One region of the Mycobacterium sp. NGS11 genome, then DNA from elsewhere that is predicted to be linked to it. Evidence: predicted binding sites of a transcription regulator. Region 1 holds the regulator's gene; the other holds the start of a gene.
What was found. Region 1 encodes LexA, which represses DNA repair genes until DNA is damaged. Its sites were predicted from a motif close to CGAACANNTGTTCG; they were not measured.

Region 1 (15,652 bases):
CGTGCCGCAGGAGCTGGTGGTGGTGAACAAGGTTGACGCCGCAAGCGATTTGACGTTGGCCAAGCTCCGCCATGCGCTGCCCGGTGCCATGTTCGTGTCCGCACGCACCGGCGATGGTATCGACGCCCTGCGCCGCCGGATCGCCGAGCTCGCCGTTCCCGCCGACACCCCCGTCGACGTCGTGATCCCGTACCACCGCGGCGACCTGGTGGCTCGCCTGCACGCCGATGGGCGCGTCCAGCAGGAGGAGCACAACGCCGAGGGCACCCGCATCCGGGCCCGGGTTCCGCTGGCCCTGGCCGGCCGGCTGCGCGAGTTCGCCGCGCGCTGAACGCGTGCTAGTGCGTCGAGACTGCAACCACGCACCCTCGCATCGGCGTGTCTTGTGCCTAGTTGCAGTGTCGCGGCAGCTCGGGCCGCCGGCCAACGGCCGCTAGCGCCCCGCCGGCTGCCGACCAACCGTCCGGTTGGTATATCTTGGGCTGCAGTATTCCCAGTCGCCGGAGGTCTTCCATGAGCAGCGCCATCAAATATCAGCGCACTCTTTTCGAGTCAGAGCATGACCTGTTCCGTGAGTCCTACCGGGGCTTCCTCGAGCGCCACGTCGCGCCCTACCACGACGAGTGGGAGAAAGAGAAGATCGTCGACCGCGGGGTGTGGCTCGAGGCCGGCAAGCAGGGCTTCCTCGGCATGGCGGTGCCCGAAGAGTACGGCGGCGGCGGCAACCCCGACTTCCGGTACAACGCGATCATCACCGAGGAGACCACCGCCGGCCGCTACAGCGGCATCGGATTCGGCCTGCACAACGACATCGTCGCGCCATACCTGTTGGCGTTGGCCACCGAAGAGCAGAAGCAGCGCTGGCTGCCGAAATTCTGCACCGGAGAGCTGATTACGGCGATCGCGATGACCGAGCCGGGAACGGGTAGCGACCTGCAGGGCATCAAGACCCGTGCCGTCAAGCAGGGCGACCACTACGTGCTCAACGGCTCAAAGACGTTCATCACCAACGGAATCAACTCCGACCTGGTGCTCGTGGTCGCGCAGACCGACCCGGAAAAGGGCTCTCAGGGTTTCTCGCTGCTCGCCGTCGAGCGTGGCATGGAGGGCTTCGAGCGCGGGCGCCACTTGGACAAGATCGGGCTCGACGCCCAGGACACCGCCGAGCTGTCGTTCACCGACGTGCACGTGCCGGCCGAAAACCTGCTGGGCAAGGAGGGCATGGGATTCATCTACCTCATGCAGAATCTGCCGCAGGAACGCATCTCGATCGCCATCATGGCCGCCGCGGCCATGGAGCAGGTGCTCGAGCAGACCCTGCAATACACCAAGGAGCGCAAGGCATTTGGCAAGCCGATCGGCAGCTTCCAGAACAGCCGCTTCGTGCTGGCCGAGCTGGCGACGGAGGCGACCGTGGTCCGCATGATGGTCGACGAGTTCGTCCGCCTGCACCTGGATCACAAGCTGACGGCGGAGCAGGCCGCAATGGCCAAGTGGTACTGCACCGAAAAGCAGGTGCAGCTGATCGACCGCTGCCTGCAACTGCACGGCGGTTACGGCTACATGCGTGAATATCCGGTTGCCCGTGCCTTTTTGGACGCCCGGGTGCAAACGATCTACGGCGGCACGACCGAGATCATGAAGGAAATCATCGGACGCAGCCTCGGCGTCTAGCGTTTCGTTTTCTGGATAGCGGCCTCCCACCCGCGGGCGATATCGGGGCAGCAATATCCGCGAATCGCTGGACGCGACCGACATTCGGGAGTTGTCTCGCACGGTCCTATTGCCGTGAGCGACAAACCGACCGATGCGCGTGGTGCGGGTGTGGGGGGCGGACCGTGAATGCACCACCGGCTCACGTACCGTCGGCGCATGTGTTTCCGGTGCGCCGACCGCGGCATCGCGCATAGTCAGCCCCGCGATCGCGCCGTCGGCTCAGGCGCGCCGCGCAATTCTGGTGTGCGAGTCGGCAGTCCGGCGTCGTCGCTCGATCGTGCGTTCCCGCCGCCCTCCCGTGCGATATCCGCTACACCGCGCGAACGGTGGCACGGCGGATCGCGATTGGGCCATGGGCAGGCATCATTTCGACATCGGTGTGGTATCCGTTTTTGTAAAATTCGTGATTTGACTTCGCATTTCTTGTTGCTTGGAGCAAAGTTATGCGAGCCCGACGATAAGGCTGATCGTGCGCGGGTCCATTTCCGGCGCGAGTACCGCCCGCTCGCCGGTTATGCAGATAAGGGCATCGCCGCTAAAAGAGCCATGTCCGCCGGCTGGGAGGCTTGGTGAAGGTGCAGAGAGGTCACATGCGCAGGCTGATCGGAAGCGCGCTGGTCAGCTTGACGACCACGGCGCTGGCCGCGGTCTTGTTGGCCCCCACCGCGGTAGCGAGTCCGATAGGCGACGCCGAGGCGGCGATCATGGCCGCGTGGGACAAGGCCGGCGGCGACACCTCGCCATTGGGCGCCCGCAAGGGCGACGTGTACCCCGTCGGGGACGGTTTCGCCCTGGACTTCGACGGCGGCAAGATGTTCTTCACCCCGGCCACCGGGGCCAGATTCGCCTACGGGCCTGTCCTGGACAAGTACGAGTCGCTGGGCGGGCCGGCCGGCAGCGATCTGGGCTTCCCGGCGATCGACGAAGTTCCGGGTCTCGCCGGTCCGGACAGCCGGGTGATCACCTTCTCCGCCAGCGACAAGCCGGTGATCTTCTGGACGCCCGAGCACGGCGCACACGTGGTGCGCGGCGCCCTGAACGCCGCCTGGGACAAGCTGGGCAGCTCGGGCGGGGTGCTCGGTGTGCCGGTCGGCGACGAGACCTACAGCAGCGAGGTGTCCTCACAGAAATTCAGCGGCGGCCAGGTCTCGTGGAACAGGCAGACCAAGCAGTTCACCACCGAACCGCCGGCGCTGGCCGACCAACTCAAGGGCCTGCAGGTGGCGATCGATCCCACCGCGGCGATCAACACCGCCTGGCGCGCGGCGGGCGGTCCCACCGGACCCCTGGGCGCCAAGCAGGGCGGGCAGTATCCGATCGGCGGCGACGGAATCGCCCAGAACTTTGCCGGCGGCAAGGTGTTCTTCACCCCGGCCACCGGCGCGAATGCGGTCGAGAGCGACATCCTGGCCAAATACGAGTCGCTGGGGGGACCGGTCGGCAGCGACCTGGGATTCCCGACCGCCAACGAAACCGACGGCAACATCGGGCGTGCCAGCCGCGTCGCCACCTTCTCCGCTGCCGACAAGCCGGTCATCTTCTGGACGCCCGACCACGGCGCCTTCGTCGTGCGTGGGGCGATGAAGGTGGCGTGGGACAAACTGCGCGCTCCGGCGGGCAAGCTCGGCGCCCCGGTCGGCGACCAGGCCGTCAACGGCGACGTGATCTCCCAGCAGTTCACCGGCGGCAAGATTTCGTGGAACCGGGCGAAGAACACGTTCAGCACCGATCCGTCCAACCTGGCGCCGCTGCTGTCCGGGCTGCAGGTGTCGGGTCAGGACCAGCCGAGCAATTCGGCCCTGCCGGCGCACCCGAAGAAGTCCTCCTGGCACTGGTGGTGGCTGGTGGTCGCCATTCCGGTGCTGGCGCTGCTCGTGCTGATGGCGTGGGTGCTGTTCGGTGGGCGGCGCCGGCCTGCGCACGAGGAGGCGGCGGCCTACGCGCCCGGTCGCGGGGGGAACCTCGGCTACGACGCCGACGAGCGCTGGGGCCACGACGATGCCGACGTCGGCGCCGACCCGTTCGGGCTCGGCGCGACGCATCAACCGGAGCCGGAACCGGACGCCGGGCGGGTCAGCTGGCAACGTCAGGCTCCTGCCGATAGCGACTATCGGTTCCACGAGGAGGAAGACCCCGACGCCGTCGATACCGACTCGATCCCGGTCGTCTCCGCGGAGATGCTGTCGGAGGACGAGTATGCCGAGGCGGGGGCCGACTACGCCGACTACACCGACGGCGTCCCCGAGGTCGCCGAGCCCGAGGCGGCGGACGACGCCGCCTACGTCGACGCCGACGGCCCCGATGCGGGTTATCCGCAGGAGGCGTATCCGGAAGACGAGTACCCCGACGTCGCCGTTTCCGGCATCCCGCCGGAGGGCGACGCGGCGGAAGGCCTCCTGGAAACCGCTGAGCCAGAAGACGAATACCTCGACCTCGCGGCGCCGGAACCGGACGTCGAACCCGAAGCGGACACCGCGACGGAGGCCGACATGACGGACACGGCGGTGGGAGCCGCCGCGGTCGCCGATGCGGTCGCGGCCGGGCCTCCGGCGCGAAGCGGTCGGCACGCCGCCGATGACGCCTCGGAAAACGGCCTGGCGGCCCCGGACGGGCGACCCACGATCCACCTGCCGCTCGATGATCCGTACCAGGCGCCCGACGGATACCCCGTCAAGGCCAGCGCTCGCTACGGCTTGTACTACATGCCGGGTAGCGACCTGTATCAGGACACGCTCGCCGAGCTCTGGTTGTCGAGCGAAGAAGTCGCTCAGGCCAACGGCTTCACCCGGGCTGACTGACCGAGGCCGGGCGCGCGTCAGACCTTGCGGATGACGGTGACGACCTTGCCCAGCACGCTGGCGTCGTTGCCCGGGATGGGATCGAACGCCGGGTTGTGCGGCATCAGCCACACCTGACCGCCGGCGCGTTTGAACGTCTTGACCGTGGCCTCGCCGTCGAGCATCGCCGCGACGATGTCACCGTTGTCGGCGACGTTCTGCTGACGGACCACCACCCAGTCGCCGTCGCAGATCGCGGCATCGACCATCGAATCACCGACGACCTTGAGCAGGAAAAGCGTGCCCTCACCGACCAATTCGCGCGGCAGGGGAAAGACGTCTTCGACGGCCTCTTCGGCCAGGATGGGTCCGCCGGCCGCGATGCGCCCGAGCACCGGGACGAACGTGGGTTCCGGTAGGGCGTCCGAACCGGCCACTTCGGTGGTGGGGGCCGCCACGTCGTCGTCGGCCCCGCGGACGTCGACGGCCCGCGGGCGGTTGGGGTCGCGGCGCAGGTAACCCTTGCGCTCCAGGGTGCGAAGCTGGTGCGCCACCGATGACGTCGACGTCAGACCGACGGCATCGCCGATCTCCCGGATGCTCGGCGGGTAGCCGCGGCTGGTGACCGAGGCGCGGATGACATTCAGAATGGTGCGCTGCCGTTCGGTCAGCGAGGAATCCACGGAGTGCAGCCGACCCTCGGGACCGGCCGATGAAACGTCGTTGCTGTCGCCCATGGCACCGAATGTAGCCGCACCGAGGACAAGAATCAAACATGTGTTCGAGTGGCGTGTCGCGGCGGTTCGCGTCGGCGCAAAACAAGCGCGAAGCCGGACGAATTACAGATGTGTAACTCTTCGGGATATCGGGTATTTGAGTGCTCGTGACAGTGGTAGAGGCCGACGAACTTGTCGGTGGTGTGATCTAGCGTTTGCTCGTGCGACACGCTTCGCTCAAATGTTCGGTTTCGAACATACAAGCGATTAGTGTCGAACACACGAGCGAGAGCTAGTTGACCGGAGGAACGAAGATGACAGTCATCCACACGCCCGCGCCGCGTACCAGCAGTCTTCGGCGCCCGATCAATGGACCCGTCCTGGGGCCTCGCTACGGACGGGACGGGCTGGCCCGGTCCCGCCGGCCCGCGCCGTCGCGGCCCGCGGGCGCCGCCACGCGCTACTACGGCACCGGGGTGGCAATGTCCGTCGCTCCGCACCGCAGGCGCGCCACCACCTGGGCGTCGACCATCGGGCTGGCACTGGCCGCCGGCGCGGTCACGCTGTGGCTGGGTCTCGTCGCGAACGTCGGCCAGGTGCTCAACGGCGACTCCACGAACTCGGCGACCCAGGTTCCCGACCGGCTCGCCGTCGTCCGCGTGGACGCGGGGGAGTCGCTCCAGGATTTCGCGCACCGCGTGGCGCCCGGCGCGCCGGCACCCCAGGTCGCCGATCGCATCCGCGAGCTCAACGATCTACACTCGCCCAACCTGCTGGCGGGCCAGACCCTCATCGCTCCGGTCGGCTGAGTGGCGTTGCGCCGAAACGGATGTGTTAGCCGTGCAGGTCAGCGCGCGGGTACGCTCAAGGTCCTGCGGTATCTTGTCGGCGCGACGAAGGAGCGGTCATGCACTGTCCGTTCTGCCGCCATCCCGACTCGCGGGTGATCGACTCCCGCGAAACCGATGAAGGCCAGGCCATTCGGCGTCGCCGATCCTGTCCCGAGTGCGGACGGCGTTTCACCACGGTGGAGACCGCGGTCCTGGCGGTGGTCAAGCGCAGCGGCGTCACGGAGCCGTTCAGCAGGGAGAAGGTCGTCAGCGGCGTCCGTCGGGCCTGCCAGGGGCGACAGGTCGATGACGATGCGCTCAACCTGCTGGCCCAGCAGGTCGAAGACACCGTGCGCGCGGCGGGCTCACCGGAGATCCCCAGTCACGAGGTCGGGTTGGCCATTCTGGGGCCGCTACGCGACCTGGACGAGGTGGCCTACTTGCGGTTCGCCTCCGTCTATCGGTCGTTCGAGTCCGCGGACGATTTCGAACGCGAGATCCAGGCAATGCGGGATCACCGCAGAGTGGCAGCTCGGGGCTGACACCGGGGCCGGGCTCCGATTGCCCGCAACCTCGCCGGGCTAGGCTCGCTTTCATGCCCACGGACTTGCACCCCGACCTCGCGGCGCTTGCCCCGCTCCTTGGGACCTGGTCCGGCCAGGGTGCGGGTAAATACCCGACGATCCCGCCCTTCGACTATCTCGAAGAAGTCGTGTTCGCCCACGTCGGTAAGCCGTTTCTCGTCTACGGACAGAAAACCAGGGCGGTTGCCGACGGGAAGCCGTTGCACGCCGAAACCGGCTATATTCGGGTGCCGCAACCAGGTCACATCGAATTGGTGCTGGCGCATCCCAGCGGCATCACCGAAATCGAGGTCGGCACCTACTCGGTCACCGGTGACCTCATCGAAATGCAGATGTCGACCACGTCGGTGGGGCTGACACCCAGCGCCAAGGAGGTGACCGCGCTCGGCCGTTCATTCCGCATCGACGGCGACGAACTCTCCTACACGGTGCAGATGGGCGCGGTCGGGCAACCGCTGCAGGACCACCTCGGGGCGGTGTTACACCGGCAGCGCTGAGGTCCGAGTTAGGCCGTCGTCAATCGATCTGTCGCACACCGTCATTGACGACCCGCCCGGTCACCCGCACCCAGCCCTCGGCGCTCCACCTGGTGTCGATCACGGAGCCCTTGCCCTGGGTGATCCGCAGGCTCTGGCTCAGGTAGTCGGTGATCCGCATCGCCGCCGACCCGGTCGCCTCGTCCTCGGCCACACCGAGGTTGGCGGCGAACATGCGCGCCCGCAGCCATCCGGCCGCCCGGTCGGTCCAGGCCCACAGGTAGTGCGCGGTGTCGTCGGGATAGTCCGCCTCATCGGCCGCGAGAACCTGGTCGGCTGAGGGGAATTCGTGCAGGGCGAAGTCGGGCGCCCATTCCGCGCGGGCGTTGATGCTGGCGCGGTCGCCGTCGTAACCCACCTGCAAGATCCCGGCCCGCACCCGCAGGGTGTTGATCGGCGAACCGTTCTCGCGCAGCCACCATGTCGCGCCGACGGTCGGGTGGCCGGCGAACGGCAGTTCGGTTCGCGGCGTGTAGATGGTGGCGTGCGCGCTGGCGGAGCCGGGGGCCGGGATGTCCACGAAAACCGTCTCGCTGTAGCCCAATTGGGCTGCCAGCCGCTGTCGGTGCTCGGGCTCGACCTGGGCGGCGTCCACCACGCCCAGCGGATTACCGAAGTGGCCGTCCGCATCGGTGAACACCCGCAGCACCGTCACGCCGATCCCCATGAGCCGACTTTACGGCGCCGCGTCGGGCCGCACCGATCGAGGCGATCAGGTGGCGCTGCGTTCGTCGGAGCCCATGGCGTTCAGCACGGCGACACGCGTGGGAGCGGAACCGGAGACGGCCTGCTCGCCGCCGCCGGTGCGGAGCAGTTCGCGAAGACTGGCCTGGTCGTACTCGGCGGGATCGGTGGAATCGATGAAGCGCTCGACGACGTCGATGAAGCGGGCCGGGTCGTCGTGGAAGGGAAAATGCCCGGAGCCTTCGAAGATTTCGAGGCGGGAGCCCGGCATCGCGGCATGCGCCATCCAAGCGTGCCGAACGGGAACCACCACATCCCTTGTGCCCCAGATGATCTGCACCGGGATGGCTTCGGTCAAATAACATCGGTCCAGCATGGTGACGATCTGCCCGCGCCAATCCACCACCGCGCGCAGCGTCCGGCTGAAAGCCGCCGACGCCGTCGGCTCGGGCAGGTCGTCGAGGATGCGCAGCACGTTGGGCAGATCGCGGCCCAGCCCGGTGCTGCCCAGCGCCACACCCAGGACACGTCCCATCATCTGGACCGCCGGCAGCACCAGCGGCAAGCGCAGCAGGGCGATCGCCTCGCTGCCCATCGGCAGCGAGGCCCAGCGCAGCACGAAGTTGACGTCCTTGGTCACGCCTCCGGCGCCGACCAGGATCAGCCGTTCCACCAGATGCGGGAATTGGTAGGCGAATTGCATAGCCACACCGCCACCCAGCGAGTGACCGACGATGGTGACCCGCTCGATGTCGAGCACGCTGAGCAGGTCACGCATCCCGTTCGCATACGCCGCGATCGAGTAGTCGGCGCGCGGCTTGTCGGATTGCCCGTGGCCGAGCAGATCGGGCGCGATCACCGTGAAACGCTGGGCGAGCTTGGCCTGCACGGTATTCCAGGTGGTGGAATTGTCGCCGATGCCGTGGATCAGCAGTATCGCCGGCCCGGAACCGGCGATGCGGTAGGCCCGCTTGTAACCGTGGATGGTGCGGAACTCGAGTTTGGGTGCGGTCACTTCACGCACCGGGCGGAGCGTAGGTTTGCGCTTCCGCTCGGTCATATCGCCAACCTTGGTGTCGGGCCGGGCTGAGGGCGGTCCGGCTAGGGCGTCACGTGAGTGGGTCAGGGCTTGTCGTCGTCGTCGTACTTCTTCTCCGCCTGCTGGGCCAGAAATCGCTCGAACTCTGCGCCTAGCTCATCGCCGCTAGGCAGATCCTCGTCGCGAGCTAGTAACGATCTGTTCTCCTGAGCGTCGATGAAGGCATCGTACTGGCGCTCCAGCGCGGCCACCACTTGGGCGACCTCCGCGCTAGCTTCCACCTGCTCGTCGATCTTCGCCCGAATCACCTCGGCCGCTTCGGTTAACGCGGTCAGAGGCAGCTCCAGCGACGCGGTCTTGGCGACCTGCTCGAGCAAAGCCTGCGCGGCGGCCGGGTAGTCGGTCTGCGTGAGGTAGTGGGGGACATGCACGGTATAGCCGACGACCTCATGACCGTGCTGGCCCATCCGGTATTCCAGCAGGTTGGACGCGCTGCCCGGGACCTGGATCTCGGAGATCCACGGCTGGAAATTGGCGATCAACTCCGGGTTGTTCGAGTGTGCGGTCATCGTGGTGGGCCGGGTGTGCGGCACCGCCATCGGGACCGTGCCCAGGCCGATGGTCTGGCGCACGCCGAGGCGCTCGGCCAGCAGCCGCACCGCGGTGATGAACCGCTCCCACTTGAGATCCGGTTCCATGCCGGCCAGCAGCAGGAACGGCGTGCCGACCGTGTCGCGCATCGCGTACAGGCTCAGCTCGGGGTCCTCGTAGTGGGTGAAGTGATCGGTCTTGAAGGTCATCAATGGCCGCCGCGAGCGGTAGTCCAGCAGTTCATCGATCGCAAAGGATGCGACCAGCTCGGTGTCCAGCACCGCTTTCAGATGCGCGGCGGCGAGCTTGATGGCATGACCGGCGTCGGAAAAGCCCTCCAGGGCGTGCACCAGCACGGGGCCGCGGCCGTCGGACGTCGACAACTGCGGCGCCGGGAACTCGAGTTCGTACATTCCGGCCTGGCCTGGCTGGTACTGATCATCCGGCTCCTGATGGTGAGCCATCTCCGATCGCCTCCTCTCGAAGTTCTCTCCAGGGTGCCCTACCGAGTGTCCCCCGAATCGGGCGGCACCAACATCTATCAGCGAACTTCGCGTTCACGCTCTTAGCTGGAACGCGACAATTCTCACTCGTAATCCGCAAACCACATCCTGGGGGTCGCCCGCACGCCCGTTGGCGCACCGTCATGTGTGGGAGTCGGCCTGCCGCCGACCGGTCAGGCATGATGAAGGCGATGCGCATTCGGATCCTGATGCTCTGCTCGGTGGTGGGGGTGGCGACGTCGTTGACGTCGTGTCACCGTCCCGTCGAGCATGTTTCGGGTGCTCCGGTGTCCGCCCCGCGCGTCGGCGGGCCGGTGCAGCGGCTCAGCCAGCCCGAGCAGAAGGCCATCGCGGGTCCGGTCGAGCCGGATCGGCGCATCGGGGCGATTTTCATCGACGGTGGCCCGCTGCACGTGTGCACCGGTTCGGTGGTGCATTCGACGGGCGGCAACCTGATGATGACCGCCGCGCATTGCCTGGCCGGAGCCTCGCTGATCACCTTCGTTCCCGGTTTCGCCGGCGACGCCGCACCCGGTCCGGCCGATGTGTGGAAGGCCGACGCGGTCTACCTCGATCCACGCTGGACGGCGAGCAAGGACCCGCACGCCGACTACGCGATCGCGCGGGTCAGCAACGAGGCCGGCGCTCCCGTCGAGTCCCGGGCCGGCCTGGCGCTGACACTGGGAGTGACTCCTCCGCCGGGCAGCCGCGTCACCGTGCTGGGATACCCGGCAGGCGTGGGCGGCTCGCCCATCGGATGCCAGGCCAGCACGTCGGTCACCGACACCGGGTTCCCCTCCTTGGCGTGTGAGGGGCTGGTGGACGGCACCAGCGGTGCGCCCTGGGTCAGCGGCACCACACTCATCGGGGTGATCGGCGGTCTCGAGCGGGGCGGCTGCGCCGCGAACATGTCGTACTCGGCGCCGTTCGACGCACAAACCGCGGAACTCTTGGCCCGCGCCGAGGCCGGGGGGCCCGGCGATCCCGTCCCGAACGACCTTTCCGACGCCTGTTAGTGCCGATCGCCAGCCCGGCGGTTCAGTGCCGGAACTGGTTGAGCGCCCGAACCTTGTTCATCACGTCGAGCGCCGCCACCTTGTAGGCCTCGGAGAACGTCGGGTAGTTGAACACCGCGTCCACCAGGTATTCCACGGTGCCGCCGCAGCCCATCACGGCCTGCCCGATGTGCACCATCTCTGTGGCGCTGGTGCCGAAGATGTGCACGCCGAGCAGCTTGAGGTCCTCGGTGGACACCAGCAGTTTGAGCATCCCGTAGGAATCGCCGGCGATCTGCCCGCGGGCCAGCTCCCGGTACCGGGCCACGCCCACCTCGTAGGGGACGGAGTCCTTCGTCAGCTCCACCTCGGTGGCGCCGACGTAGGAGACCTCCGGAATCGAGTAGATGCCGATGGGTTGCAGCTCGGTGATGCCGTCGGACGCTTCGCCGAACGCGTGATAGGCGGCCAGGCGTCCCTGTTCCATCGACGTCGCGGCCAACGCGGGGAAGCCGATCACGTCGCCGACCGCATAGATATGCGGCACCTTGGTCTGGAAGTTGTCGTCGACGAAGATCCGCCCGCGGTTGTCGGACTCCAGCTCGGCGTTGTGCAGGTCGAGATGGTCGGTCTGGCCTTGCCGCCCGGCCGAATACATCACCGTCTCCGCCGGAATCTGTTTGCCGCTGGCCAGGGTGGTCACGGTGCCCGCCGATCCGACGTCGACCGCGGTCACCTCCTCGCCGAACCGGAACGTCACCGCCAGGTCGCGCAGGTGGAACTTCAGCGCCTCGACCACCTCAGGGTCGCAGAAGTCGAGCATGTCGGCGCGCTTCTCCACCACGGTGACCTTGGTGCCCAGTGCGGCGAACATCGAGGCGTACTCGATGCCGATGACGCCGGCGCCGACCACCACCATCGACGCGGGCAACGACTTGAGGTCGAGGATCCCGTCCGAGTCGAGCACCCGGTGTTCATCGAACTCGACGCCGGACGGCCGCGCCGGCCGGGTACCGGTGGCGATGACGACGTAATTGCCGGTGATCGTTATCTTTTCGCGCCGCGACGGGTCCTCGACCTCGATGGTGTGCGGGTCGACGAAACGCCCGTGGCCGATCAGCAGGTCGATGCGGTTGCGCATCAGCTGGTTGCGCACCACGTCGACTTCCTTGCCGATCACGTGCTGGGTGCGGGCCAGCAGGTCGGCCGGGGTGATCTTCTCCTTGACGCGATAGCTCGCGCCGTAGAGTTCGCGCTGGCTCATCCCGGTGAGGTACAGGACCGCCTCACGCAACGTCTTTGACGGGATGGTGCCGGTCTGGACGCACACACCGCCGAGCATTTGGCCGCGTTCGACGACGGCGACCGACTTACCGAGCTTGGCCGACGCGATGGCGGCCTTCTGTCCGCCGGGCCCGGACCCGATGACGACCATGTCGTACTCCTGCGCCGAACTCATGGCTTAAACAGTAAGGCAGCGCAACGCACAGTGCTGGGTTCATCCACAGGTCCGCTACCGGGCCCGTGGACGTGCGCACCGGTTGACGGTGGCGGCCGTCAGCGTGGGTGCTCATGACGACGCATCGAGAAGACTTCGAACTTTTACGCCCCGGCGCACTCATCGCCGCGCTGCCGGCCGTTCTCGGCTTCGTACCCGAAAACTCATTGATATTAGTGTCTTTGGGCGACGGGAAACTCGGCTCGGTGATGCGTGTGGACCTCTCCGAGGAACTTGCCGACCGGGTGGAGCACCTGGCGGAGGTCGCCGCCGCGGCGGCCCCCGAGGCCGTGATCGCGGTCATCGTCGACGCGGACGGGGCCTACTGCCCAAGCTGCAACGAGGAATACCGGCAGCTGTCGGTGGCGCTCGCAAAAGCCCTGTCGCAGCACAACGTCGAGCTGTGGGCCACGCATCTGGTCGACCAGGTGGCCCTCGGCGGCCACTGGCATTGCGCCGAGGGCTGCGGGTCGAGCGGCCTGGTCGACGATCCCGCGTCCTCGCCGCTGGCGGCCGCGGCGGTGCTCGAAGGCAGGCGGCTCTATCCGCGGCGTGCCGACCTGCAGGCGGTCGTCACGCCCGACGATCAGGCGCGCAGCGACGCGCTGGCCGGTGTAATCAGGCGCCAGGCCACCCGGCGCAGGGCGGCGCATCGTGCGCATCCGATTCGCTGCACCCGTGCCGACGTTGAGACGGCGATGTCCGTCGCCAGCCGGGTTGCGGCCGGGGAATCGCCGTCCGACACCGAATTGGCGACGCTGGGCTGCGCGCTCAGCGACGCGCAGGTGCGCGACATCCTGTATGCCCTCGCCGTCGGCGAGAGCGCCGGCGAAGTCGAGTCGTTGTGGGCGCTGCTGGCGCGCAGGTTGCCCTCGCCGTGGCGGGTCGAGGCGCTGGTCTTGATGGCGTTCAGCGCCTATGCGCGCGGCGACGGCCCGCTCGCCGGGGTGTCGCTGCAGGAGGCGCTGCGCTGCGAGCCCGACCATCGGATGGCCGGCATGCTGGACACCGCCTTGCAATCGGGCCTGCGGCCCGAGGACATCAGGGACCTGGCGCTCACCGGCTACCGCTTGGCCAAGCAGTTCGGCGTGCAGCTACCGCCGCGCCGGCCGTTCGGCCGCAGGGCCGGGTAGGGGGCACGGACAGCCCGGGTCAGACCTTCTCGACCTTGACCGCGTGCGCCATCTCGTGCGGCAGGGTGACGTTCTCGTGGCCGGGAATGACGATGGTCACCCCGGCGGTGCCGGTCTCGACGGTGACGCGGGCGTTGGGGACGACGCCGGCGTCCTTCAGGCGTGAGATCAGGTCGATGTCGCCCTGCACATGTTCGGTGAGCTGGCGCACCACCACGGCCACCGGCGCGCCGGGTGGCAACTCGGTCAGCCGGACCAGGGGACCGTCTTCGGACCAGGACTCGGGACCCACGCCGAGGTCCAGCAGCCCGGGGATCGGGTTGCCGAAGGGCGAGGTGGTCGGGTTGTTGAGGACCTTCACCAGGCGCCGCTCGACGTCCTCGCTCATCACGTGTTCCCAGCGGCACGCCTCGGCGTGGACCTCTTCCCACGGCAGGCCGATCACGTCGACCAGCAAGCGTTCGGCGAGGCGGTGCTTGCGCATCACGGAAATGGCCAGCGCGCGGCCCTTGTCGGTGAGCTCGAGGTGGCGGTCACCGGCCACGTGGAGTAAACCGTCCCGCTCCATGCGCGACACGGTTTGGCTGACAGTCGGCCCGCTCTGATCGAGGCGTTCGGCGATTCGGGCACGCAGCGGCGTCACGCCCTCTTCTTCGAGGTCGTAGATGGTCCGCAGGTACATCTCGGTGGTGTCAACCAGGTCGTTCATTCAGCACCCTCCGTCGACGCTGAGTCTACTTGCCCAGCTGCGCGAATGGTTGTAACGCGTCGGCGACAAGCAGTATGCCCGCCGCTGGCGCGGCGGGCATACTGTCTGCTACCTAGCTTGGGGGTGAGGCCTTAACTCGCGTACGACCGTAGCCTGTCGGCGCGCTCCCCGTTGCGCAGTTTCGACATTACGTCCCGCTCGATTTGGCGGACCCGCTCGCGGGACAGGCCGAACAGCTTGCCGATCTGGTCCAGCGTGCGCGGCTGGCCGTCGTCCAGGCCGAAGCGCAACCGGATCACCTGGTGCTCACGCTCGTCCAGGGTGGCCAGCACGCTGCGGATGTCGGTGTGCAGCAGCTCGGCGATCACCGCGTTCTCGGCCGACATCGCTTCGGCGTCCTCGATGAAATCGCCCAGCGGGGCTTCTTCCTCGGAGCCGACCGGCATGTCCAGGCTTACCGGGTCGCGGCTGTGCTCGAGCAGGTCGTTGATCTTTTCGACCGGAATGCCGGACTCGGCGGCCAGCTCCTCGTCGGTGGCCTCGCGTCCCAGGTTCTGGTGCATCTCGCGCTTGATCCGCGCCAGCTTGTTGACCTGCTCCACCAGATGGACCGGCAGCCGGATTGTGCGGCTCTGGTCGGCCATGCCGCGGGTGATGGCCTGACGGATCCACCACGTCGCGTAGGTCGAGAACTTGAATCCCTTTGTGTAATCGAACTTCTCCATCGCGCGGATCAATCCGAGGTTGCCCTCCTGGATGAGGTCCAGCAGCGGCATACCGCGACCGGTGTATCGCTTGGCCAGCGACACCACCAGGCGCAGGTTCGCCTCCAGCAGGTGACGGCGCGCCGCCTGACCATCGCGCACCACGGCCTGCAGATCGCGTTTACGGTTCTCCCCGAGGCGCTTACGCGTTGCGAGCAGGTGTTCGGCATAAAGCCCGGCTTCGATGCGCTTGGCGAGTTCGACCTCGCCGGCCGCATTGAGAAGTGCCGTCTTCCCGATTCCGTTCAGATATACGCGCACTAGGTCCGCTGCGGGGCTTTGAGCATCCAGATCGCCGTCAAATCTGCTCGTGCTGGCGTTCGCCATAGCGACCTCCCGTTCGGCTTTGTTCTGTCATCGAGTTCAACGACAGATCAGCTTTGAGAGTTCCCAACGACCCCGCATCTCACACGTCTTGACGTGCAGAAATGTGCCACAGACCTGAGAATGTCCTGAGAAGTCCGTCGGCCGCGGCACCTTCAGGAGAAACGGCGACTAGCCGTGATCGATTCCATCGCGAAACCCCGTCGGCCACTCCGGCTGCGGGTCTCGGGGGGCCTCCAGCGCCGGACGTTCC
Region 2 (15,652 bases), on a different contig from region 1:
ACCTATCAACTCGGAAACTTGTTGGCGGCATTCAATTTGCCGATCCAGGAACGCCTCGCCGAATCACACGGCTACCCGTTCGCGCTGGCGGCGACGATCGTACCGGTGCTCATCACGGTCGCGGTGCTGACGCTGATCGGCAAGGACGCCACCGGGGTGCGTTTCGGCACGACCGAAAGCGCCTTCCTGGCAAGCGAAGTGACGTGAGCTGGTCCCCTGCGTTGCCGAGCGTCACGCCAGCGTGGCTCCCAGCCGCCGCCGCCACGCTAGCGTGACGCTATTCGGTGTTGCCTAGTAGGCGGCGCAACAGGTGCATGGCCACGGTGGTCGAGCGCTCCCGGATATCCGAGCGGTTGCCGGGAAGCCGCAGCGTGCGGGTATCGGAGCGGCCGTCGGCCGTGACGCTGAAACAGACTGTGCCCACCGGCTTTTCCTCCGTCCCCCCGCCCGGGCCGGCGATCCCGGTGATCGCGACCGCAGTGTCGGCCCCGAAGCGCTGCAGCGCCCCCGCGGCCATCGCCTCGGCCACCGGTTCGGACACCGCGCCGTGCTCTTCGATCAGCGCCGGGTCAACGCCGAGCAGCTCCGCCTTCGCCTCGTTCGAGTAGGACACGACACCCCCGGCCACATAGTCCGACGAGCCGGGCCGGTCGGTCAGCCGCGCCGCGAGCAGGCCCGCGGTGCAGGACTCGGCCGTCGCGATCCGGTGGCCGGCCAGAAGCTGCGCGACCAGATCGTCGACGCGCGAACCGTCCTCGGAATACAACTGATGCCCGTGCCTCTCCCGAAGCAGCTTGACCAGCCGCGAATACGCGTCGGCGGCCTCCGGCTCATAACGGGTGACCATTTCGATCTCCCCGCGCCGCAGGCAGGTGGTGATCTCGAGTTGCCCGAAGCCGGGCACGGCCTGTTCCGCCTCGCGCAGCGTTTCGGCCAGCCCCGACTCCGGCAACCCGAACATCCGCAGCATCTCCTGCCGGTAAACGGTCCGGCCGGCGATCGCGTCCTGCGCCGCGGGCGTCTCGATGGCCGCATGCCACATCGGCTGCAACTCGCGCGGCGGACCGGGCAACACGATCACCGCCGGATTGCCCGGCACGACGACGCCGGGAGCGGTCCCCACCGGGTCGAGCACCTGCGCCCCGGCCGGCACCATGGCCTGCTTGCGATTGGCGGCCCGCAGCGACTCGAAAGTGCCGGGGTCCAAAGCGGATTGGAATGCGGGGTTGCGCGCCATCAACTTCTTGAGGATGTTGGCGATCTTCTCCTCGACCTCGGCGTCCAACACCAACTCGCGTTCGCAGAACCGGGCCACCACCTCGACGGTCATGTCGTCGGCCGTCGGACCCAGGCCGCCGCTGGTGACGATCAGGTCCACACCCTGATCGGCGAGGAACCGAAGCTGCGCTTCGATGTCCGCGGGCCGGTCGCCGCAGATCGTGATGTGGGCCAACTCGACGCCCAGCTCCAGGAGACGGTCGGCGATCCAGGGGCCGTTCGCATCCTGGACCCGTCCGGTGAGGACCTCTGTTCCGGTGACAACGATTCCTGCGCGTGCGCTCACCGCCCCGAGCCTACTGGCAGTGTCACCCTTGCCGGGCCGCCTCCCCAGCCGGTTGAAGCCGCGATTTCAGCGACGCCCAGCCGTTTCGATCGGCGCTGCCGAGCTAGCTCTCGGCGAGGTAGCGCTCGACGGTGGCGACCTTCTGCGTCATCGCGTCGCTGGTTCCGGCGCGCCAATCCGCCTTGATCACCGTGCTGACCCTGGGCGCGCGGGCGGCCACCGCCTCGACCGCGCGCTGCACCACGGCCATCACCTCCGCCCAGGTTTCGCCCTCGATCACGGTGAACATCGCATCCGTCTTGTTGGGCAGCCCGGCGTCGCGAACCACTCGGACCGCTTCGGCGACAATCTCGCCGACGCCCTCGCCCACCCCCATCGGGGTGACGGAAAACGCGACGAGCACGGACACCCAACGAGCGTACCCAACCTCGGCAGCGCCAATCTGGCACCATCGACGCCCATGCGGGTATTGGTGCAGCGGGTCTCGTCGGCAACGGTCTCGGTCGCGGGCGCTGTGGTCGGCGCCATCCGTCCCGAAGGCCAGGGGCTGGTGGCATTTGTCGGCGTCACCCACAGCGACGATCGCGAAAAGGCGCAACGGATCGCCGAAAAGCTTTGGCAGCTAAGAATTCTCGCCGATGAGCGCTCCGCGTCCGATGTCAATGCTCCCGTTCTGGTCGTCAGTCAGTTCACGTTGTACGCCGACACCGCCAAGGGCCGCCGCCCATCATGGAATGCGGCCGCGCCAGGCGGGGTCGCCGAGCCTCTGGTGGCGGAGTTCGCCGAGGCGCTGCGGCAACTCGGCGCCGAAGTGCAGACCGGTGTGTTCGGCGCGAACATGCAAGTCGAATTGGTGAACGACGGCCCGGTCACGGTTTTGCTGGAGCTCTGAAATCAACTCGGCGGGTACCGTGGAAAGGTCGGCTTCAGCTCCGAGTCGCCGGGAGGGGCAACCATGAACACGACACCCGAATTCGGGTCGCTCCGTTCCGACGACGACACCTGGGACATCGTCAGCAGCGTCGGATATACCGCGCTGCTGGTGGCGGGATGGCGTGCGCTGCATGCCGTGAGCCCGCAGCCATTGGTGCGGGACGAATACGCGAAAGTGTTCATCGAAGCGTCGCGGGACCCGTATTTGGCGGGGGTGCTTGCCAATCCGGGTACCACCGACGACGAGACGGCGTTTCCCCGCCTGTACGGCGTTCAGACCCGCTTCTTCGACGACTTCTTCAATACCGCGGGTGCGGCGGGCATCCGGCAGGCGGTGATCGTGGCCGCCGGGCTGGATTCGCGGGCGTATCGGCTTGCGTGGCCAGATGGCACAAGGGTCTTCGAGGTCGATCTTCCGAAGGTCCTGGAATTCAAGGGTCGGGTCCTCGCAGAACACGGCGCTACCCCCAAGGCCCACCGGATCGAGGTCGGCGCCGATTTGCGCACCGACTGGTCGCGGCCCTTGGAAGTGGCCGGGTTCGACGTGGAGAGTCCGAGCGCCTGGTCGGTGGAAGGGGTGCTGCCCTACCTGACCGACGAGGCACAACACGCACTCTTCACCCGGATCAGCGGGCTCAGCGCACCCGGCAGCCGGATCGCCATCGGTGCGTTGGGATCGCGACTCGACCACGACCAGCTCAACGCTCTGGAGACGAATCACCCAGGGGTCAATATGGCGGGCAACGTGGACTTTTCGGCGCTGACGTACGAACCGCGGTCGGATCCGGCGGAGTGGCTCACGGCCCATGCGTGGGCCGTCGAACCCGTGCGCAACACCCTCGATCTGCAAGCCGGGTACGGCATGACGCCGCCGGATGTCGATGTGAAGATCGACAGTTTCATGCGGTCGCAATACATCACGGCGACCAGATGACGGGCTAGGGCTTCAGCAGAATCTTCACATCGTCGCCGGATCGTGACTCCGCGGTGGCGTAGCCCTTGGCGGCTTCGTCCAAAGGCATTGCGGTGGTGAAGATGCCGTCGACGTCGAGGCGGCCCGACTGCAGTAGCGGAATCAATTCCGGCCACGTGCGCTGCACCGGCGCAGTGGTGAATCGCATCGTCGTGCTGCGGATCAGGCAGCCCAGTGCGTTGAGCGGGAACGGATTCATGTCGTGCACACCGACGACCGAGACGGTGCCGCCGGGCCGTACCGCGTTGAGCGCATCGGTCAGGGAGGCATTTGTGGCGACGGCGTCGATGACCGCGTCCGCGCCACGGCCACCGGTGGCGGCGAGAATGGCCTCGAGCGCCGGGGCCTTCAGGGGTGTCGCACCCCATTTGGCGGCGCGCTCCAGCCGGCCATCGACCTGGTCGACGGCGAAAACCGTTGCCGCGCCGTGGAACAGCGCGCTGCGCAGTGAGCACAGGCCAACCGCGCCCAGGCCGATCACGGCCACCGTGCCGCCGAATGGGATATCGGCCCGCTGCGCCGCGGCCCAGCCGGTGGCCAGGTTGTCGGTGAGCAGCAGCGCCTGCTCGGTGCTGATTCCCTCGGGCATCTTGCGCAGCTGGAAATCCGCGGCGGGCACCGCGAGCAGGTCGGCCTGCGCGCCGCCGAGCACACCGCCGCCGAAGATCTGGAAGCCGGAGTGGCACATCACCGGATCGCGGGTCGCGCATCCGGCGCATGCGCCGCAGCCGGTCACCGACGACACCAGGACCTCGTCGCCGACTTTGACGTTGCGCACTTCCGGCCCGGCTTCGACGACGGTGCCGATGGCTTCGTGGCCGAGCGCGATCGGGTCGGGCATCGGAAAGTCGGCCTCGTAGAAGTGCAGGTCGGATCCGCAGATACCGGCGGCGGTCACCGCGACGACCGCCCCATTGGGTCCGGGCAGGGCCGGATCGGGGCGGGTGTCGACCCGGACGTTGCGCGGCCCATCGACGACTACAGTCCGCATTTCGGTTTGCTCACTTCCCTTGTCGCGCTGAATCTTTCGTTCGCACTACGAACTGTGACCAATCGGGCTCGCGCACCGCGGACCAGTATTCGTTGAGACGCCATGGGCTCACGGTGTGGATCTCCCCGTCGGCATTCTTGAAATACGAGTGCTTGACGGCCGGATGTGACCACACCATCTTCTTGATCTGCGTCTGGGTCCGCCGGTGCCACTCGGTGGCGGCTTCCGGCTTGGGTTCGAGGGAATGCACGTTGGTTTCGGCCAGTCGCGCCAGGCACTGGTCGACATAGCGCATCTGCAGTTCGGACTGGAAGATGAGGCTGCCGCCGTGGGCCAGGTGTGTTCCCGGCCCGTAGACGATGAAGAAGTTCGGGAATTCCGGGACGGTGATCCCGAGGTAGGCATACGGCCTGCTCCCCCACATCTCGTGCAGGTCGGTGCCGTTTCGCCCGGTGACTTTCAGCGGCCACAGCACGTCGGTGTGCCGAAACCCGGTGGCATACACGATGACGTCGACGTCATGGGTCACGCCGTCAACGGTGGCGATGCCCTGCGGCGTGATCTTCTCGATGGCCGTGCGCACCAAATCGACATTGTCGCGCTGCAGCGTTTGTAGCCAGCTGCCGTTGTCCTGCAGCGTCCGTTTGCCGCACGCGGGATAGTCGGGCATCACCTTGGCCAACAGGTCGGCATCTTCGGTGACCTGGCTGGTGATCCATTGCGAAAACATCAGGTGCGCGGCGGCATTGATGTCGCTGACGGCGTGATCCTGGTCGGCGTAGCCGGGGTCCCCTTCGGCGGCGTCCAGACCTTTGTCCGAGCCGGGCCACAGCACCAGGAAGCGGTACCACCTGCCATAGAACGGAAGGTGGCGCATCGCCCAGCGCACACCGTCGGCGACCTCGTCGTGATACATCGGGTTGGGAAACATCCACTGCGCGGTCCGCTGGAACACCGTGAGGTGCTCGACCTCATCGGCGATCGCCGGAGCGATTTGGAAACCACTGGCGCCCGCGCCGACAAGTGCGACCCGCTTGCCTTTCAGGTCTACCGAATGATCCCAGGCAGCCGAGTGAAAAGCCGGTCCCTGGAAGGTGTCGGCTCCGTCAAAACCGGGAAGGTTGGGACGGTTCAGTTGGCCCACCGCGGTGATGAGCGCGCGGGCCTGCACGACGGTCGTTTGGTCGTCGGCAGAGCGCAGCGAAACACTCCACGTACCGGCGTCGTCGTTCCATTCGGCAGCGAGAACCTCGGTGCGCCAACGCACGTGCCCAGCCAGGCCGTGTTTGTCGATGACCTTGGTGAAATAGTCCTGCAGCTCGTATTGCTCGGCGAAGAAGTGCGTCCAGTCGTTGTTGGGTTCGAAGCTGTAGCAGTAGAAGTGGTTGGCCACATCCACCCGTGCGCCGGGATACGTGTTCTCCCACCAAGTTCCGCCGGGGCCCGCGTTCTTCTCTACGATGGTGAAGGGAATGTTGGCCTGCTTGAGACGGACGCCGGCCAGGATGCCGGATTCGCCACACCCGACGACCAGGACCGGAAGCTCAGCGGCGCGCTCGGGCGGCAACGCGACGGGGCGCCGCAGGTCGACGCCGCCCAGGTCCAGCTCTTCGATGACCAGCGACAGATAGTCGTCCGGAACGTGCTCGCACGCCGCCCAATCCATCATTTCCCTGATGAGTTCGGGGCTCAGCGGCTGCGGTTCGGGGCAACCGCGGTCCCGGTACTCGGCGATCACCGACACGGCTTCGCTGCGGGCCCGCGCCTTGTCCTCCTCCGACATGAACCCCTGGACCTCGTTGAGGAAGATGCCCATCTGCTTGAAGTCGCGGATGAACCGTGGGTCGCCGGTGATATGGACAAGCGAGAGCAACAGCGTGGGGATGCTGACATCCTCTAGCGCGGCGGCGATCTCGGCGGTGGATGTGGTGAAGGGATCGCCGGCGTAACGGCTGCGCATCTGATCCTCTCGGTGGCCTGTACGCCAATTACGCTACGCATCGTTTCGTAATTGGCAGCACTACGCTACCCGCTGGCGCGGCCGCGGATCAAGGGATCCGACTCTACGGGCCGTCGTCGTCCTCGTCCGCCAATAGCTTTTCGGGGTGGTGGAAGGTGTTCACACGGGGCTGACCGCGGTCGAGGTGTGCGGGTGGGATCCACTGGGTGTCGCCGTTCGCGCGTTGTCGGGTGGTCCAGCCCTTCTCGAGCAGCCGGTGGTGGGGCCCGCAGGCCATGGCGAGTTGGTCGATGTCGGTGCGGTACGTCCTGGCCCAATCTTCGACATGGTGAATCTCGCATTTATAGCCGGAGACGTCGCAGCCGGGATGAGTACAGCCACGGTCCTTGGCGTACAGAACAATTCGCTGCCCCGGCGACGCGAGGCGCTTGGTGTGATACAGCGCTAACGCCTTGCCCTTGTCGAAGATCGCCAGATAGTGATGTGCGTGGCGAGCCAGCCGGATGACGTCGGACATCGGCAGGATGGTGCCACCGCCGGTCAAACCCTTTCCGGCCGCGGCTTCGAGCTCGGCGAGGGTGGTGGTCACGATGATGCTGGCCGGTAAGCCGTTGTGCTGACCGAGGTTTCCGCTGGCGAGGACGGCGCGTAGGGCGGCGTTGAGGCCGTCGTGGTTGCGCTGCCCGGTGCTGCGGGTGTCGCGGTGAATCGCATCTACCGAGGGGGTGCCGTCGACGACGGGTGTGTCGTCGTCGGGGTTGCACATGCCGGGCGCGGCCAGCTTGGCCAGCACCGCCTCCCAGCTGGCGCGTGCCTCCGGCGTCAGCCATCCACTCAGGCGCGACATGCCGTCGGCCTGCTGATTGCCGAGCACCACACCCCGCATCCGGGCCCGGTCTTCGTCGGTGTAGCTGCCGTCGGGGTTGAGGCAATCCATCAGGCGCCGGGCGAGTTTGGCGAGCTGATCGGGGCGGAATTCGGTGGCCTTGACCGCCAGCTGCTTTTCGGCATGCACACAAGTCTCGAGGTCGACGGACTCGGGCAACTGGTGGAAGAACCGCCGGATCACCGACACGTGGTCGGCACCGATTGCCCCATCGCGCTGGGCCGCCGCGGTCGCGGGCAATACCGGAGCCAACGGCTCCCCGGTCAACGCCCGGCGCGGACCCAGATCCGCCGCCTCGGCGATGCGCCGTCCGGCCTCGGCGCGAGTGATGTGCAGCCGGTCGGCCAACACCCAGGACAGCTTGCCGCCGAGCTCCGCTGAATCGCCTTGCTCACCAAGCTGATTGATGAGCTGATGACTCGGCGTCTGCAGTTTGCGTACCACGCATTCGAATTTCCCCAAGAGAGCCAGGCGTTCCGGGTTGGTCAGCGCCTCATAGGAATGCTCCCGCAAGCGGGAGGCCACAGTGCACAACGCATCAACGTCGCCCTGGATCTGCTCACGGTCCACGAAAGTCACGCGCGCCGCCTCTGAATCACTTTCCAACTTATCGAACGCACGTTCGAATACTACGTTTGCCCGCCGACAGAATCCGCCCAGATGAGAACACCGGGACATAAGTGGCACAAGTGATTTCAGCCCCGGCCACCGCGCCAGCCCTCGTCGGCCTGCCGCCTCTTGCGCTGCCGAGAACAATGGGTCCAAGCGGCCACCGCGCTGCGGCGCGGTTTCCTGGGATGGATCAAGAGGTGGGTGAGCGCCATGGCCTCGTTGCTCATGGCCTGCGGCGGGTTCCTCCTCGCCGTCTTGTGGATGGACTTGATTTTCGACGTTCAAGTTCTTCGATACCGGAAGGCCACGGCCGAACTCCCCGAGGCTGTGCTGGCTTCCCTCGCGGCGTACTACCACCGCGCGGCCACGACGTCTCGGCCGATGAACCGTTTGATCGTGCTCGTGATGCTCGCCCTGTTGGGCACGCTGGTGGTGCAGGCGGCCCGCGGACACGATCCGGGCTGGCTGCTGGTGACCTCTGCCCCGCTAGCGGGCATCCCGATCATGTTGGCCTTGACGCACACGGTCCCGGATGCGGTGCGACTCGGGCATCGCGCCGACAGTCCGTCCGAGCAGACGCGGCTGGCTCGCTCGGTCTGCCGGGACCATCTGCTCTGCGCCGCCTCCATGCTCGTGTTTCTCATCCTGTGGGTGGCGAACAGCATCGCGGCCTGACGGCAGTGACGGGTCGTAGTAATCACATCCAAATCAGGACCCGCTGGCCACGTCAATGAGCTCCGTACTAAACTAGAACACGTTTCAATTCGGCGAGCTCCCAGGAGTTGTAATGCACACCCCTATCTGCGACGAACTCGGCATCGAGTTCCCGATTTTCGCCTTCACCCACTGCCGCGACGTCGTCGTGGCGGTCAGCAAGGCCGGGGGGTTCGGCGTGCTCGGAGCGGTCGGCTTCACGCCCGAGCAGCTGGAGATCGAGCTGAAGTGGATCGACGAGAACATCGGCGACCACCCCTATGGCGTCGACATCGTGATCCCGAACAAATACGAGGGCATGGACTCCCACCTGTCCGCGGACGAGCTGGCCGACACGCTGCGCAAGATGGTGCCGCAGGAGCACCTCGACTTCGGCAAGAAGATCCTCGCCGACCACGGCGTGCCGGTCGAGGACAGCGACGGCGACACCCTGCAACTGCTCGGTTGGACCGAGGCCACGGCCACGCCCCAGGTCGAGGCCGCGCTCAAGCACCCCAAGGTCAAGATGATCGCCAACGCCCTCGGTACCCCGCCGGCGGAAATGATCAAGCACATTCACGACGCCGGACTCAAGGTGGCGGCGCTGTGCGGTTCGCCGTCGCAGGCTCGCAAGCATGCCGACGCGGGTGTCGACATCATCATCGCCCAGGGTGGCGAGGCCGGTGGGCACTGCGGCGAGGTCGGTTCGATCGTGCTGTGGCCCCAGGTCGTCAAGGAGGTCGCGCCGGTTCCGGTGCTGGCCGCCGGCGGCATCGGCAGCGGTGAGCAGATCGCGGCCGCGCTGGCGCTCGGCGCGCAAGGTGCCTGGACCGGGTCGCAATGGCTGATGGTCGAGGAGTCCTCGAACACCCCGGTTCAGCAGGAGGCCTACGTCAAGGCGGGAAGCCGCGACACCGTGCGAAGCCGCTCGTTCACCGGTAAGCCCGCGCGCATGCTGCGAAACGACTGGACCGAGGCATGGGAGGCGCCCGAAAACCCGAAGCCGCTAGGAATGCCGTTGCAGTACATGGTGTCCGGCATGGCCGTGCGGGCAACCAACCGCTACCCCAACGAGTCCGTCGACGTGGCGTTCAACCCGGTTGGTCAGGTCGTCGGGCAATTGACCAAGGTGGAGAAGACCTCAACGGTCATCGAACGCTGGGTGCAGGAGTACCTGGAAGCCACCAACCGGCTCGACGAGCTCAACGAGGCCGCCTCCGTTTAACGCGAAGGGCTCGCGCCTAGACGTCGTCGACTTCGTCGTGGCCGGTGAACGCTTCCTTTGTCCGGTCCAGCGCGTACGTTCCGATGTCGATCGAGTTCCGGACGATGCCGCTGGCGCCGCCGGCGACGTCGCCGCGGAGGATGTCGCTGGCGTGTTCGACGATGTCGGACGCTTTCTCGACGGCGTTGGTCGCGATGTCCCTCGCCGCGTCGACTGCATCTCTGGGATTGAAGGCCATCTGGAATCTCCTTTGTCGCAGGACGGTTGCTACGACTCTAGACGGGGCCGGGCGCCGTTTCTCGTCGGCATCGCGTCTCAGTAATGCACCAGCGTGCGCCAGTAATCTTCGGGAATCTCGGCCCCGGAGCGCATTATTCGGGCCAGCCCGACGGCCATCGCGATGCCCAGCAGCCCAAGCCAAAGCCCGGTCACTGCGATGACGACCCACAGCACGGCGGTGACTGCGGGCCAGGGTGAGAGCACGGCGAGCACGGGGGCGAAGAAAAACCCGGCGCCGATGTACCACGCCGACCCGGCGCGATCGGAGGCCAACACGAAACGCAGCCAGCGCGGCACGACCAGTTGGCCTGGCTCACTACGGTTCATGGCTGCACCAAGTTATCCGCTGGGCGGGAAAAATCCTGCCCCGGTGAACCATCCGGGCTGCCACCCCTGATCTCCCAGGCACAGCATGGGGAGTCCGTCCGGCGTCTGCGCCGCAGCCTGCGAGCCCGGGCATTTCGCGCCGGTCTGCTGGACTCCGTAGAGGGGGTAGGAAATCACCCAGTATCCGGTGGTCGCCGCGGGGAACTGATTCGGAGGCGGGAAATGACAGGCCTCGGCCTGGCCGCTGGTGCCGCGCCCGAAGATGAAGCGCTCGTAGTTGTCGCATGGCGCGCCCAGCGAGGCCTGGTAGTTCATCCCCGGTACGTCGCCGTCGTAACCGGCGGCCGCGCACGGGGCCAAGCCGATGGTGATGCCCGCTATCGAAGCGGCGCTGAGCAGTTCCCGAATCATGTCCTACCCCGCCTGTCGTCGCCGGTGACCTGCACCAAAGCATATCGGTCCGACAGTCGGCCACAAGACCGATTCGGCGTGCGACCGCGATCGCCGGGCGTGGACCCACCGCTAGGCGGCGAACCGCCGGTGAAGAACACGTTCCAATTCGCGCCCGGCGATCTTGCGTCAATGCTTCACAACCAAGGTGTGGCAGTGGTTTCCTTGCACAAAGACGACTAGACCACTTCGTCATCGAGGAGCGGGCAATGCCAACCGTCGAGCCAACCGCCAAGCCAACCGCCCAGCCGGTCCCCAATCTGCCCCCCGGGTTCGACTTCACCGACCCGGACATCCACGCCGAGCGACTGCCCGTGGAAGAACTGGCAGAGCTGCGCCGGACCGCGCCGATCTGGTGGAACGAACAGCCGAACGGCGTGGGCGGCTTCGATGACGGCGGCTTCTGGGTGGTGTCCAAGCACAAGGGCGTCAAAGAGATTTCGCGGCGCAGCGACGTGTTCTCCAGCCTGGAGAACACCGCGCTGCCCCGCTACAAAGAGGGCACCGTGCAAGAGCAGCGCGATACCGGCAAGTTCGTGCTGCTCAACATGGACGCCCCGCAGCACACCCACCTGCGCAAGATCATCTCCCGCGGTTTCACCCCGCGCGCCGTCGAGCGGCTACGCGACGACCTGAACGAGCGCGCCCGGAAGATCGTCGAAAATGCGGCTGCCGCGGGTGCGGGCGACTTCGTCGAGCAGGTTTCCTGCGAGCTGCCGTTGCAGGCCATCGCCGGTTTACTCGGAGTGCCCCAGGAAGACCGCATGAAGCTCTTTCACTGGTCGAATGAAATGGTGGGCGACCAGGATCCCGAGTTCGCGCGCAACGACGCGATGGGCGCCTCGGTCGAATTGATCACCTACGCCATGCAGATGGCCGCCGACCGGGCGAAGAATCCCGGCGAAGACATCGTCACCAAGTTGGTCGAGGCCGACGTCGACGGGCACAAGCTCTCCGACGACGAGTTCGGTTTCTTCGTCATCCTGCTGGCCGTGGCCGGCAACGAGACCACCCGCAACTCGATCACCCAGGGCATGATGGCCTTCACGGACTTCCCCGATCAGTGGGAGCTCTACAAGCGCGAGCGACCGGTCACGACGGCCGACGAGATCGTCCGCTGGGCCACCCCGGTCACTTCGTTCCAGCGGACCGCCCTGCAAGACTACGAGCTGTCCGGCGTTCAGATCAAAAAGGGTCAGCGCGTCGTAATGGTCTACCGCTCCGCCAATTTCGATGAGGAAGTGTTCGACGACCCGTTCACCTTCAACATCCTGCGTGATCCCAACCCCCACGTGGGGTTCGGCGGCACCGGCGCGCACTACTGCATCGGGGCCAACCTGGCGCGGATGACCATCGACCTGATGTTCAACGCGATCGCCGATGCCATGCCCGATCTGGAATCGGTCGGCAAGCCCGAACGCCTCCGATCGGGCTGGCTCAACGGAATCAAGCACTGGCAGGTCGACTACCACACCAACGGGGCCGGGAAATGCCCTGTCGCGCATCAGGCCCAGGGGTGACAAGCTAGGGGCATGCCCACTCATCGAGCCGTTCATGTCCCATCCGCAGGTGCAGCTTTGGAGCTGGTCGACGCCGAAACCACACCGCCGGGGCGCGACGAGGTACGCCTGACGGTCACCGCCTGCGGCATCTGCGGCACCGACGCGCACTTCGTCAACGGCGGGTTCCCCGGGATATCGTGGCCGCTGACTCCGGGACATGAAATCGCCGGCAGAATCGCCGAAATCGGCGACGGCGTACAGGGTTTCGCGGTCGGTGACCGCGTCGCGGTCGGCTGGTTCGGCGGATGCTGCTACCACTGCGACCAATGCCGTAAGGGCCTGTTCATCCACTGCGAGAACGGCAAGGTGCCGAGCTGGCAGTATCCCGGCGGCTACGCGGAGTCGGCGACCGTGCCGGTGAGCGCCCTGGCCCGAATCCCGGACGAGCTCTCCGACGCCGAAGCCGCCCCGATGGGTTGTGCGGGCGTGACTACCTATAACGCCTTGAGGCACACCAAGGCGCTGCCCGGCGATCGCGTCGCGATTCTCGGTGTCGGCGGACTGGGCCATCTCGGAGTGCAATTCGCGCGGGCGATGGGATTCGAGACGATCGCGATCAATCGCGGCACCGGTAAGGCTGACGATGCCCGGAAATTGGGCGCCCATCACTACATCGACTCCACGGCCAACGACCCCGCCGAGGCGCTGAAGGATCTTGGCGGCGCGACGGTTGTCCTGGCCACCGCGGGCAACTCGAAGGCGATGGCGGCCACGGTCGGCGGCATACTCCCCCAGGGTGAACTGGTCACCATCGGCGTCACGCCCGAGCCGCTGCCGATCAGCCCGGTTCAGCTCATCACGCCGGGCGTCAGCATCGTCGGCCATCCCTCCGGGACGGCGAAGGAAGTCGAAGACACAATGCAATTCGCGGTCCTGTCCGGCGTGCGGGCGTGGATCGAGGAATTGCCGTTGGAGCAAGCCGCGGAGGGCTACGCGGCCCTCGAAGAGGGCCGGGCGCACTATCGCACCGTTTTGACTATGTGACGGCCCGTGACTTTAGACAAAGACGCCATGTGGACGATCGGCCCGGCTGACGGTGAATTGTTGCTGCACACGGGTGTTGCCGGCAGGGCCGCTCGCATGGGCCATCGTCTCACCATCGCGATGACAACCTGGCGGGCCACTGTCCGCTGGGCCGGCTCGCGACCCGTCAGCGCGGAGCTTACGGTCGAGACCGATTCACTCGAAGTGCTGCGCGGAGACGGCGGTGTCAAGGGCCTGTCCGGGGCCGAGAAGGCGTTGGCGCGGTCCAACGCCCTGAAGTCGTTGTCGGCCAGCCGATTCCCGCAGATTCGCTACGTCGCAGACGCCATCGAGAAGACCGACGACGGCTACCGCCTCACCGGCGCGCTGCACATCCGGGGAAAGTCGCGCGACCACGTAATCGAGCTGTGCACAGAAGATCTCGAGGACTCGTGGCGAATGTCGGCAGAATCCACCGTCCGCCAGTCCGACTACGGTATCAAGCCCTACTCGTTGCTGATGGGTTCCGTTCAGGTCGCGGACGAGGTGTCGTTGACCTTCTGCGCGGTTCGCGCCCAAGGCGATTGAGCATCACCGCCCGAGCGGTGGCGGCGGATCAGGGCTGCGAGTCGGTCGCGGCGTGAGGGGCTGAATCGACCGCCGCATCGCCGGTGTCGCCGGGTATGTGCTCCAGCACCCGGGTCAAGTAGGGCTGCCTGCTCCCGCCATCCAACTGTCGTGCGCCATCGGTCCCGGGTTGATCTTCCGGAGCCGGCTCCGAAACCGGTTGCCCGGCAGGAGGCTTGGCCGCAGGAGCCACCTTGGGCTGTGGGGCCGCCGGAAGCGGCGCGACGGCGGGCGCCGCCTCGACGATTTGCGGTGGGGGCGAATGGGTCACGTGCGTGGGCGGTGCGGCCGCGCTGGCCGGGCCGACGTGGATCCCCACCGCCAGCGATACGGACCCGACGAAGGTGATGGCACCGGCCGCCAGCGCGGTGACGGCTCCGGCGTAGGACAACTGGCGTCTCTGAATGGGCGCTGGAACGAGTTCGCCGAGGTGCTCCACCAGCTGATCGTCGGTGAATTCGGTGCTACGCGCCGCGGACAGCGCCGCTCCGCGCGCGATGGTCACCTGTGCCATCGATTGCACGAAAACCGGTACCGGCAAAGTTCTTTCGAGTTGCCAGGAGAGCCCGTCGATGTCGTCGTCGGAGCCGACCACGACAACGCCCCCCGGCCGCCAGCCGTTGCGGTCGAACATGCCGGTCAGCCAGCGGGACAGACCGTCGAAGCCGCCGCGCACCTGCTTGGTCGCAATCTGGGCTTCCCCGTCGTGCGTGTCGACCATGACGACGGTTGCCCAGCCATCGTCGAGGACGCAGACCGCCGTCTGCTCATAGCCGATGACGGGCCCGATGGCCTGAGCCAACGTCTCGATGGCCTCCAGAAACCGGATCGGCACGACGTTGTCGAATCCCGCGTCGGTCAACGCCTCCAACACGAGCGCCGCCTGGGCGGATGCTTCGTCGTTCCACGTCACTCCGATGACCCGCAGGCGGTGATCGCTCGCGGCCGCCGCCGATTCGACCCGCGACACCTCTGCCACTACCTGCTCGGCGGTACCCGCGGCGTGCAGGCCGGCAGCTGCGTGCACCGCCAGCTCCCGGTGATCCAGGATGGTGCCGTCCGCGCCATGTCCTTCAGCGAGGACCCAGCCAACGGTGGATCGCGTCACTGACAGGCCAAGAACCGTGTCCAAATCTATGCCCCAATCGGTCCCGCGTCTCCGATGTTCTCAGCCACACCGACGCGCACCATGAAGCCGCAGGTGCGGTGATTCGTGAGGGCCGGAACAGACCCGGGATAGCGTGGTCTTCATCGGCTTGCTTCGAGAGAGCCTACGCGGTCGGCAAAAGTCCGGCCGCCCCGGTCAGGCCTCGCCCCGGAATCGCCAGACGAACGAGGCGGCGCCGCTCACCACGGCTGGTCCGCCGCTCACCACGGCTGGTCCGCCGCTCCCGGACGGTCGGGGCGGCGACCGAGCCGTCCTAGCCCAGGCGCCGATTTCGGCGGTGGTCCCTCGACCACGCAAGCCATAATCGCGATTTATCGGGCGAGAAAATAATTGCGGGCCCGGTCTGGGGGTTTGCCTTACGTGGCGAATCGGATGGGCACCGCGCCCTCGTGGCGCCCAAGGGGGGTCCTGCCTGGCCTTTTCGCACCCCACGGATTGG

Region 2: AC5Y4T_RS06345 (HNH endonuclease signature motif containing protein) is a predicted target of LexA. The motif match lies at 7,919-7,932, and genes of this name have one in related genera.

What each region holds. Positions count from the first base shown of each region.
Region 1 covers NZ_JCALEJ010000011.1:15,724-31,375, forward strand. Annotated here, with positions in the region: gene hflX (GTPase HflX) at 1-331, shown strand, start outside; gene AC5Y4T_RS14495 (acyl-CoA dehydrogenase family protein) at 514-1,674, shown strand; gene AC5Y4T_RS14500 (LGFP repeat-containing protein) at 2,307-4,514, shown strand; gene lexA (transcriptional repressor LexA) at 4,532-5,230, opposite strand; gene AC5Y4T_RS14510 (LysM peptidoglycan-binding domain-containing protein) at 5,524-6,018, shown strand; gene nrdR (transcriptional regulator NrdR) at 6,117-6,581, shown strand; gene AC5Y4T_RS14520 (peroxynitrite isomerase) at 6,635-7,120, shown strand; gene AC5Y4T_RS14525 (PhzF family phenazine biosynthesis protein) at 7,140-7,826, opposite strand; gene AC5Y4T_RS14530 (alpha/beta fold hydrolase) at 7,872-8,903, opposite strand; gene AC5Y4T_RS14535 (proteasome assembly chaperone family protein) at 8,966-9,937, opposite strand; gene AC5Y4T_RS14540 (trypsin-like serine peptidase) at 10,156-10,992, shown strand; gene sthA (Si-specific NAD(P)(+) transhydrogenase) at 11,015-12,430, opposite strand; gene AC5Y4T_RS14550 (DUF4192 domain-containing protein) at 12,544-13,602, shown strand; gene AC5Y4T_RS14555 (iron-dependent transcriptional repressor DtxR) at 13,622-14,311, opposite strand; gene sigB (sigma-70 family RNA polymerase sigma factor SigB) at 14,443-15,402, opposite strand; gene AC5Y4T_RS14565 (DUF3099 domain-containing protein) at 15,571-15,652, opposite strand, start outside.
Region 2 covers NZ_JCALEJ010000003.1:281,405-297,056, forward strand. Annotated here, with positions in the region: gene AC5Y4T_RS06310 (MFS transporter) at 1-207, shown strand, start outside; gene AC5Y4T_RS06315 (competence/damage-inducible protein A) at 278-1,564, opposite strand; gene AC5Y4T_RS06320 (MTH1187 family thiamine-binding protein) at 1,668-1,973, opposite strand; gene dtd (D-aminoacyl-tRNA deacylase) at 2,025-2,456, shown strand; gene AC5Y4T_RS06330 (class I SAM-dependent methyltransferase) at 2,520-3,431, shown strand; gene AC5Y4T_RS06335 (alcohol dehydrogenase catalytic domain-containing protein) at 3,436-4,461, opposite strand; gene AC5Y4T_RS06340 (flavin-containing monooxygenase) at 4,472-6,421, opposite strand; gene AC5Y4T_RS06345 (HNH endonuclease signature motif containing protein) at 6,525-7,886, opposite strand; gene AC5Y4T_RS06350 (hypothetical protein) at 8,130-8,594, shown strand; gene AC5Y4T_RS06355 (nitronate monooxygenase) at 8,707-9,837, shown strand; gene AC5Y4T_RS06360 (Rv1893 family protein) at 9,854-10,075, opposite strand; gene AC5Y4T_RS06365 (hypothetical protein) at 10,153-10,443, opposite strand; gene AC5Y4T_RS06370 (hypothetical protein) at 10,456-10,854, opposite strand; gene AC5Y4T_RS06375 (cytochrome P450) at 11,103-12,413, shown strand; gene AC5Y4T_RS06380 (alcohol dehydrogenase) at 12,426-13,439, shown strand; gene AC5Y4T_RS06385 (YceI family protein) at 13,467-14,006, shown strand; gene AC5Y4T_RS06390 (DUF7159 family protein) at 14,035-15,177, opposite strand.